Regions from separate parts of the Pseudoalteromonas sp. NZS11 genome, predicted to be linked through region 1. Evidence: predicted binding sites of a transcription regulator. Region 1 holds the regulator's gene; each other region holds the start of a gene.
The links. Region 1 encodes LexA, which represses DNA repair genes until DNA is damaged. Its sites were predicted from a motif close to TACTGTATNNNNATACAGTA; they were not measured.
Positions count from the first base shown of each region.

Region 2: I6E82_RS04085 (DUF4007 family protein) is a predicted target of LexA. The motif match lies at 2,074-2,093, and genes of this name have one in related genera.
Region 3: I6E82_RS03055 (YebG family protein) is a predicted target of LexA. The motif match lies at 1,185-1,204, and genes of this name have one in related genera.

Region 1 covers NZ_JADYWP010000012.1:72,881-76,169, forward strand. Annotated here, with positions in the region: gene coxB (cytochrome c oxidase subunit II) at 1-1,101, opposite strand, end outside; gene lexA (transcriptional repressor LexA) at 1,585-2,202, opposite strand; gene I6E82_RS18065 (PaaI family thioesterase) at 2,370-2,810, shown strand; gene I6E82_RS18070 (hypothetical protein) at 2,811-3,191, opposite strand.
Region 2 covers NZ_JADYWP010000002.1:64,700-67,988, reverse strand. Annotated here, with positions in the region: gene I6E82_RS04090 (hypothetical protein) at 1-1,049, opposite strand, end outside; gene I6E82_RS04085 (DUF4007 family protein) at 1,051-1,989, opposite strand; gene I6E82_RS04080 (DEAD/DEAH box helicase) at 2,220-3,289, shown strand, end outside.
Region 3 covers NZ_JADYWP010000001.1:693,928-697,216, forward strand. Annotated here, with positions in the region: gene putP (sodium/proline symporter PutP) at 1-540, shown strand, start outside; gene I6E82_RS03055 (YebG family protein) at 816-1,133, opposite strand; gene I6E82_RS03060 (ComEA family DNA-binding protein) at 1,447-1,743, shown strand; gene I6E82_RS03065 (DUF6170 family protein) at 1,768-2,070, opposite strand; gene dsbB (disulfide bond formation protein DsbB) at 2,072-2,590, opposite strand; gene fadR (fatty acid metabolism transcriptional regulator FadR) at 3,135-3,289, shown strand, end outside.

The DNA of each region.
Region 1 (3,289 bases):
ACTCGGTTGAATAACATCACCCGTATCATTACCCCACGCATTACGTTTATAAGTAATAACCGCTGCTAATTGCTTTATAGATAACTGTTTGGCAAATGCTTGCATTGCCGTACCGGGTCGCCCATGGATAACTACATCAATGTGATCTTTTATATCGCCAAGCACTATAGGGCTGCCTTTAAGTGCAGGAAATACACCCGGTAACCCCATGCCAGTAGGCTGATGACATGCAGCACAATTGGCCATATATACTTGTTCGCCTAAAGTCATTAATTCTTCTTTTGGGAGGGTTTTATCAAGTAATGCGGCATCTGCTAATGCTGCTTTTTGTTTAGCTTGCTTTGCATCTGCAAGCCACGTTTTAAAATCAGCCTCAGATTTAGCGACCACCACAACGGGCATAAAGCCATGATCTTTACCACACAACTCAGCACATTGGCCTCGGTAAGTACCTTCTTCGTTTATGTTCGTCCATGTTTCGTTTATAAAGCCGGGATTCGCATCTTTTTTAACTGCAAAATCAGGTACCCACCAAGAGTGAATAACATCGTCAGAAGTCATTAAAAATCGTACTTTTTGATTTATTGGCAGTACGAGAGGTTTATCAACCTCAAGTAAGTAGTTAGGATTTTTATCTGCAAGATTCGCTATTTCATCTTGCGGGGTAGATAAAATAGAGTAGAACTCTACATCTTCACCCATATATTCATAATGCCATTTCCATTGCGAGCCTGTAATTTTAATAGTGAGATCAGCTTTGCTGGCATCTTCCATTGCAATTAGGGTTTTAGTGGCTGGTACTGCCATAGCAATTAAAATAACAAACGGGATTGCAGTCCAAAGTATTTCTACTTTAGTGCTTTCGTGAAATTGGGCAGGTACAGCCCCTTTAGATTTACGGTGATGAATAAGTGCCCAAAACATAATTGCGAACACTATCACCCCAATCACACAACATATTATAAATATGGTCATGTGCAGCTGATATACATTATTGCTTATATCGGTTACGCCTTTGCGCATATTGTATTGGCTGTTAGCCAAAACTGGGTGCGAAAAAACACATAATATAAGCCACAAGGTAGAGGTCAGTTTACCCATGTGACGGCTCCTTTGATGCTATTGCGAATGCAAAGCGAAGAGGCATACGGCTTAAACGCCAATTCGTTATTTTTATTTTTTTAGTCAATCTCATTTAATATTGATTGGTTTTGCTGCGCCAACAACGGGTTTGTGTATATTGTGTGTTCTCAAAACTAAAAAGCTGTGAGTTATTATTAGCTCAGCACATTAATAATTAGCTAAAAAATGAACAACAAGCAAGTTTTAGTATAAAAAACAATCAGGTGATATTGAGTAATTAATAAAAAATCAGTAACCAACTAGGTAACAGTAAGTTCAAAAGATGAGCAAAACAAAGGGGTTTAACGTATTCGGAGGGGGAAAATATAAGTGCAAAAAAGTTTACAGCTTAAATTGTCAGTGAGCTATTTATGCCCTATTTTTAGTGCGAATTTAAAACAAAAAATGCGTACTAATTAGTACGCATTTATAAAACTGCTTGTTTAAAAGCTATTTTTAAAGTCACATCCAATCAGCGTTTCTTATAACGCCAACGGCTAAGCCTTCAATATTAAAAGACTCATTCTCAAGATCTACTTCAATAGATTCAAAATCGTCGTTTTCAGCATGAAGTAATACTTTACGACCCGCTTTCTCAAGACGTTTTACAGTTACGTCTTCATCTAGGCGGGCAACAATAACTTGCCCGTTTTCAGCGGTTTGAGTACGATGTACAGCAAGTAAATCACCATCCATAATACCAATATCTTTCATGCTCATACCGTTAACGCGTAGTAAAAAATCTGCAGCCGGTTTAAACATTAATGGATCGATTTTGCAGTGACTTTCAACGTGCTCTTGCGCCAAAATAGGTGAACCAGCAGCAACACGCCCTATAAGCGGTAAACCTAATTGTTCTGGCTCTTCTTCTTCAATTAACTGAATACCACGGCTTGCACCTGGTTTCATTTTAATTGCGCCTTTTTTAGCAAGTGCTTTTAAATGTTCTTCAGCAGCATTGGCACTTTTAAAACCTAATGTTTGCGCTATTTCAGCACGTGTAGGAGGCATACCAGTGTCTTTAATAAAAACTTTAATTAGTTCGAGTATTTGAGCTTGGCGGTTCGTTAATGGTCGCATACAACTGGTTTTCCATACAGTACATTTAACTGTGAGTATATACAGTTAAATAAAAATCGCAAATTTAAATTAAGCCTTAAAATAGCCAAAGTAATTTCACTTGTGTACATTTTAGGGATATAACTAAAGCTAGATTTATAAATGATTAAAAAAGCAAAGGAGTCATTATGAGTATTTGGTACCAGCCCATCACTTTAGAGCTGTGCAAGCAGTTAGAACAAGGCATTGATGGCCAAGGAACATTAATGAAAACCATGGGAATAGAAGTCACTGAAATTGGTGATGATTACTTAGTAGCCACTATGCCGGCAATTCCTGAGCATCATAATCCAATGGGAATGGTTCACGGCGGTGCTAACGTTGTACTTGCCGAAACAGTTGCCAGCTATGCAGCTAACTTTGTTGTCGATTTTACAAAATTTTACTGCGTGGGGCAGGAAATTAGCGCAAGTCATTTAAAAGCATCTCGCAACGGCACTTTAACAGCAACGGCAAGAGCGTTTCATATTGGCAAACGTAGTTCAGTGTGGGAAATAAAAATTACAAATAGCCGCAATGAGCTGTGCTGCGTATCAAAAATGACCGCAGCAGTCGTAGAGCGAAGATAGTTACTTTTCGATTGGGTAAATTGTAATTTCCATACCCGCACCAATCGCAGATATACGTAGTAATGTATCTGCATCTAAGGCTTGATTAAAGCACTTAGGTGAAGTGCCTGATTCAAAACCAATATCAAACGTTCTACGTGAACAGCTTAACCATTGTTTTAGCGCGTTACGCGAACACGATTCAATAAGCTCACATATATGGTTTATTGCTTTGTCAGGCGTGTTTACTACACCTGTTGCTTCAATACGCGCTAATTGACGGTATTCGTCTTTGTCATAATGTAAAATCGTCGCGACTTTTTTCAAGTCTGCCACTAGCAAACTAATATCTTGCTTTGATTCAAGCTCAAGATCTACATTTAAAAATTGAATTTCCGACATCGTTTCGTATTTATCCTCTAATAATTTCATTGCAAACTTTAACGCAGTTTTACCGTTATACCAAATCAACTATGCTCTATTAACCACTTTATATAGAT
Region 2 (3,289 bases), on a different contig from region 1:
TCATTAAACTCACTGTAGCTATTATTTAAAAACTCTCTAAAACCATGTTTTTCATGTGAGGCTAAAAAGCCAAATAAGCTACGCTCGTTCTGAGAAAAACGACGACGAGAAACAGGGCCAAGCAATAAGCTGACAATAGGATCTAATGGTAACGTTTTACTCAGTGCATTGACGTTTTTATTTTGATTAGCAAAAGCACCACTTACAGTATTAACTAAATTGGCATACTTTGATTCAATAGCATCAGCTATTTTAGGTGCTCTATAAATAGAATCACCCACGAGAGTTAAAGATTCATCAATTGATGGGTTGAAGCTCAAATCACGGTAGCGGCCTTGTACTTTGCTCCATTCTTTTTGAGTTTTAACATCTTTATTTTTAGCATAATCCGAAAAAGCTTGATGTAAAAACCCCATAAGCAACACAGGGCGTTTTGCTTGTTGTACAATATCAGCTAAAGATTGAAATAAATGTAAGTCTTTGTTCTCACGAGACTGGTAATCTAAAGCTTTACCCATTTCGTCAAGTAAAATTAAAACACCGTCTTCATTTTTACTGGGTTTCTGTAATAATTTTTTTATTTCAGCTAAGCATTTATCATCATCAAAATTAGCTATTTCTGTTTTATCAAAGTCTTCATCAAATGCATTAAGTAAGCTAACTAAAATACTGTTCGCTGGCGCTTCTAAACCACATACATGCTTAACTGTTTGCCAGCCATTTTTTAATGCAAAGCGTTTATCAAAATCAGTAATAATATTTTGACCATTATTCAGCTTTTGCAATGCATAGGTACGTTGCTCAACATCTATAGAAAGCAAGCATGATAAAAATAAGGCAACGGTTGATTTACCCGACCCATAAGGCCCAGTAATAGTAAAAGCGCGTTGAGTGCTATTTTCAAATTCACGGCTAATGGTATCAAGTACATTAATGGCTGTGCCATGCAATACAAATTCATCAATAAATGGAGAAAAATCAGTACTCTCAGTATCAATTCGTGTCGAACTTTTGTAGCGTTGATTTATTGTAATTAAAGTGTCTGACATATTATTTACCGTAGTACATATCTAAGTAATTGATAGCGTTGTTTTTTATATCATCTGATATACTTACTTGTCTCAATCCTAATGAATCAACCCAAGTTACGTGCTTATCAGTAAATTCTTGAGCCTCGTCTAACTTTTGACCTAAGCCCGATTCTGAAAGCCTAAAAATCCTTCCCGGAGAGCAAGGTTTTGTTAGAAGCGAGTCAAAATCGATAGTACCAACGTTTGAATCTTGAGTTTCGTTATTAAAAAATTCAAGTAACGCAAAAATAAATATCTCAACAGGTAATTCAGGGCGCTCAGATAGATTGCTTATATAGAATCCACCACCGTTATCTTGTAATAAGTTCAGCTCAGAAAGAGGTGAAGTAAAGTGATCTTCATCGACTTTAGTTATTTTTTTAGCAGTACTATTTTTTTGTTTTTTACTGTAAGTATTTAAAAAGCAGTCTACATCTTTTTTTAGAGTACTAGGATTACCAATTTCTGTTTTTACTAATCGTTTTGCATCGTCATAGCAATCATCGGTAAGTTTACTTTTCTCAAAATATTGAACATTAGAATAATTAAAAAAGTAACGATAAGCTGTAAGGCTTTCATTATTAAAATTTAACCAGAAGTGTAGTAACCAAATAGAACCAGGCATTTCTAAAAAAGGATCTTGTCCTTTTTTATCTAAAGCACCAAACAAGTATTTACCACTATCTGTCACATAATGACCATAATCACTTTGAGGACTTCTTTTTATTACGTTGCTTGATTCAGCCCAATACTGAATCGCTTTTACCATATTTTTACCAACACCTAATTCAACAACAGAATTGCGAATACTATCTTCGCTAGACGAAAAATTGCTTTTATTATTCAAGTGATTAATAGCTTTGAATAGCCATCCGTAGCGTAAGGGGAAGGTGTCGTGCCCTGTAAATTTAGCTTTCATGCTTAAAACTGCTCCTGGAGAAATTGTCCAACGCCGCACATATTATACGGATTATCAGCTGAGAGAAAGCTCTAATTTACAATTAACTGGTTATTTGTACAGTTGTTATTAATAAAAAATTTGCCTTTTGGGTTACAAATTTGTACCTTTATTTGTATTATACATTTTTACTTATCTAATACTTTGATTTAGCAATAAAAAGATTAGACTTCATATTGAAAGGGATATCAATGCTGGCAAAAATTCTATCAAACTTTTCTGAGGATGAGCTATTAAGCTTTCTTCCAAAAAATGTAATGTCTTTTGTACTCAATATTAATGCAGCTGAGAATCAAGTATCAGAGAGTAGTTCTTATAATAAAAATAAGCTAGCAGGTATTGTTGCAAGTGTTAAACAAGTTGATTTTATATTTGATTTGCAGCTCCGTAATAAATTAATTGAACGTTTATCAGCATTACAATTGGTTGATTTATTCCCAAGCTTTGAGCTTCAAGCCAAACAAATTAAACCCGAACATTACAATGCTGTTATAAGCTGGTCAGCAGAAAATCCTGACAAGTTTGCAGCTTTATTAGGGCTTTCTTCTTTATATGAAAGCCAGCTTGAACAAGATAATCTATTAGAGAGTATTACGTGTATTACTCCTGACTATGGGCTTTATCCCTACCAGCAAAATATAAGCAAACAAGTATTATACGACCTCCAACAACAAAAAAAACGCGTTCTAATTCACTTACCTACAGGTGCTGGTAAAACACGTACGGCAATGAATATTGCTGCTGAGCATTTAAGGCAATCTGAAAATAACTTAGTACTTTGGTTAGCCGATAGAGAAGAGCTTTGTTCGCAGGCTTATACCGAGTTTTCAAAAGCATGGAAGTCATTAGGTAATCGCTCTACTTCACTTTATGGCTTTTACTCAAGTTCAACTGAAAGTTTGAGTGGTATTGATTCTGGCTTTGTAGTTGCTGGCTTACATAAATTTCTAAGCCTACGTAAAAGTAACTCAAGGCAACTCCAACTTTTATATAGCAAGCTTGCTGAAAAAGTAACGTTAGTAATTTTTGATGAAGCTCACAAGGCTGTCGCGCCAAAGTTTCAAGAAGTTGTTCAAGATTTTATTGACGATGAATCATTCCACGCAGACCTGATCGGCTTAACTGCGACCCCTGGTAGAAGTTATTCTGAAGATGGTTTATCAGAAGAAGATGCTCGCTTAGCAAATTTTTTCTATAACAATAAAGTTTCTATGCAAATTTCAGGCTATTTATCACCAATAGATTACTTAGTTGAGAAGGG
Region 3 (3,289 bases), on a different contig from region 1:
TTGTTCCATCCACTTATTGCTGGCTTTTTACTAGCTGCAATTTTGGCTGCTATCATGAGTACTATCTCATCGCAATTGCTAGTAAGCTCAAGTTCATTGACTGAAGATTTATATAAAACATTTTTACGTAAAGATGCTAGCGACTTTGAATTAGTTACTGTTGGTCGAATTAGCGTTGCATTTGTTGCCCTGTTTGCAATTTATTTAGCGTACGATAGAGATAGCTCTATTTTAGACCTAGTAAGTAATGCATGGGCAGGCTTTGGTGCTGCTTTTGGACCTCTTGTATTGTTTAGCCTTTATTGGAAACGTATGAATTTTGCTGGCGCCTTATCTGGTATGTTAGTAGGTGCGTTTACAGTGCTTGTTTGGATTTATGGTCCGTTTACTATTAATGGTGAAAGTTTAAGTAGCTTTATGTATGAAATAGTACCTGGCTTTATTTTAGCGAGTATCGCAATTGTTGTTGTTAGCTTAGTAACAAAAGAGCCAGAGCAAAACATCACTGCTTTATTTGATGAAGTAGAAAAAGAGCTTTAAATAGCAATTACTATTCATTTTAAAATGAGTAGTAAGTAATACCAATCCGCGATAATACTTAATCATTTTGCGGTGCTAAACGTGTTGCTACCGGCGTTAAAAAATTATCATTTAGAACAACTAAATATCAAATTTTTTGCCTAGCTATCAACACGTTTTTCCACCCTCAAAATAGATCACTTAATTAAGCGAATTGGTATAATAAAAAAGGGAGCAACTAAGTTGCTCCCTTTTTTATTTAGTTTGTCCCGTCCGAGGAGAGGGCAATCTACGAGTTAACTTGCTTTTTTATCGTTGTTATCTTCAATTGACGCAACGTTATCTGACTTTTTACTTTTTGCTGGCGCTTTGGTAACAACTGGATCTTTGCCGCCCTTTAATATGGTCATAAAGTCATCTTTGCTTTTCGCTATTTCTAAAGCAAGTGATTCAATTTGTTGCTCACTAAGCGGTACGTCTACCTTTTCTAGCATTAGCTCAAGTGATTCTGCTATATCGAGCATCTTGTCATAAGCATCAGCTTCTTTTTTGGTAGTAAACGTCATACGCTCGACTCCGTTTCGTTCTACAACATATTTAACAACAACAGCCATGATTTCTCCTGCAAAATTGCTTGGCACCGTGGTTTGTAAAAACCATTAGATTACTGTTTTTATGTACAGTAATGGTTTGGGCGTAAATTTGCAAGCGCGAAGTATTAATTTTTAGGTGTCTTAAATTTGACAAAAAACGGTAACTTTACTTTAGTTAAGCAATCACTTGTTGTACCAGCTGCATTTTCAGGATTTCGGATCATAGTGATAATGCGTTTAGGTACACTTTAAATGATGAGCTTTTCAGTTCCTTACTTTTTGGTTTTCCTAAGCAACATTCAAAATTAAGAAAAGAAGAATAGGGACAAGTTTGATGAAAACGTTAAAAAATTTATTCATAATAAGCTTATTATGCTTACTACCTGCAACTACCGTATATGCACAATTATCGGAAGTAACTAAGCAAATGCCTCAAGTTGAGACAATTAGTATAAATAATGCTGATGCAGATATGCTTGCTAAGCTACCGGGTATAGGTAAGAAAAAAGCGCAGGCAATTGTGGATTACCGTGAAGAAAACGGCGAATTTAAAAGCGTTAGTGATTTATCGCAAGTTAAAGGAATTGGTAAAAAACTATTAGCCAAATTAGAGGGGAAAATTTCACTTTAATAGCAGTAGATAACAATCAGGGCGCTATGCGCCCTGATTAAATTGTTTTAATGCATCGCTTAAGTGTTTTTTAGCAAAGTTGATTTCAATAGGTGTTGTTAAAAGTGGGTAGCAAAGTCCGCCGAGTATCAAAAACGGGATTAATATCCAACCTTTAAATACCGTGAATATTAAAAATAGTGGACTTAGTAATATTAATTTAATAATACGCAGTAACACTTTATCAGTTGGCGATAACATACTTAAAGAAAGTGCTATTACGTCTTGGCGCTTGCGTACTTTTAGATGTTTAAGCTCATCTAATTGGCTTGAAAAAAATGTAAACATATCAAATCGACTTTTTAATTAATAAACGGCCAATAACTATAATAAATAGTGTTAGTGAGAAAATCCCAAATATAATTTCCATCCAAGCAGGCATGCTCAAACCAACAAACTGCCAATCTATATTTCCACAATCCCCGGTCGCCTGAAAAAAGCTAGGTATCCATTCATGTAACGGCATAAACGATGGGAAGTTTGGTTCAAACTCACAGCTAAATGCAAAAGGGTCTGTGGTGGTTTGCATATCAATATGCTCGCGAGCAATTAAATATCCCCAAACACTCGATACACCCCAAATTACATACGCTAATATACGAACTGCTTTGCTCTGTGGTTTAGTCGAACCTACGATTCCTGCGCCTAATAGACCCAGTACGGCTGTACGTTGATATATGCACATTATGCAAGGCGCCAATCCCATTTGGTATTGAAAGAAAAGGGCGGTCACTTCAAGTAAAAAAACGATAGCTGTAAATAAAAGCCACGGGGTACGTTGGGTGGGTAATTGGGCAAGCCAGTTCATAAAAATTCCGCGTTTAAATAAGACGTTAGATTATGACCTAGGATAATGTATGCGGCAACAAAAAGGAAAAAAAAGCTACCGAAGTCGCTTTTTATAAGATGAAATTATTGACCACTCAATGCAGCCTCAGCAGAGGCTACATGACGCTCTACTTAGTTCCCATTGATACATAAGCTTAGTTATATCGCTTACTTATACTACATTGGTACATTGCCTAATCAATTCTTTAAAGTTGCGGTTAGAACGCTCTGTTGCATAGGTGTTCCTTTTTAATGTACTTATGTGTTTTAAGTTGATTAAGCTAGGTATGGTGTAAATAAAAAATACCAATAATTACAATGTACCTACAATGAATATTGCTCTGTATATTTATACATTGTAGCTATATTAGAAAAACCTAAATTTTATTATTTATTAATCTTTAATTTCTACTCATTTGCTTATTAATATACCTGACTTTACTTGTTAGTTATGCTTCGTCTGGTACAATCAGTCAGTTATTCGTGTAAAACGATGAGTGTTGATTAATTCGAGTGGGAACTGGATGAGAATTTTTAAAGCGAAAAGCCCAGCAGGATTTGCTGAAGAATATATAGTTGAATCTATTTGGAACGGCGATTTCCCTCCAGGTTCAATTCTACCTGCCGAGCGAGAACTTTCAGAGTTAATTGGTGTAACAAGAACGACCTTGAGAGAAGT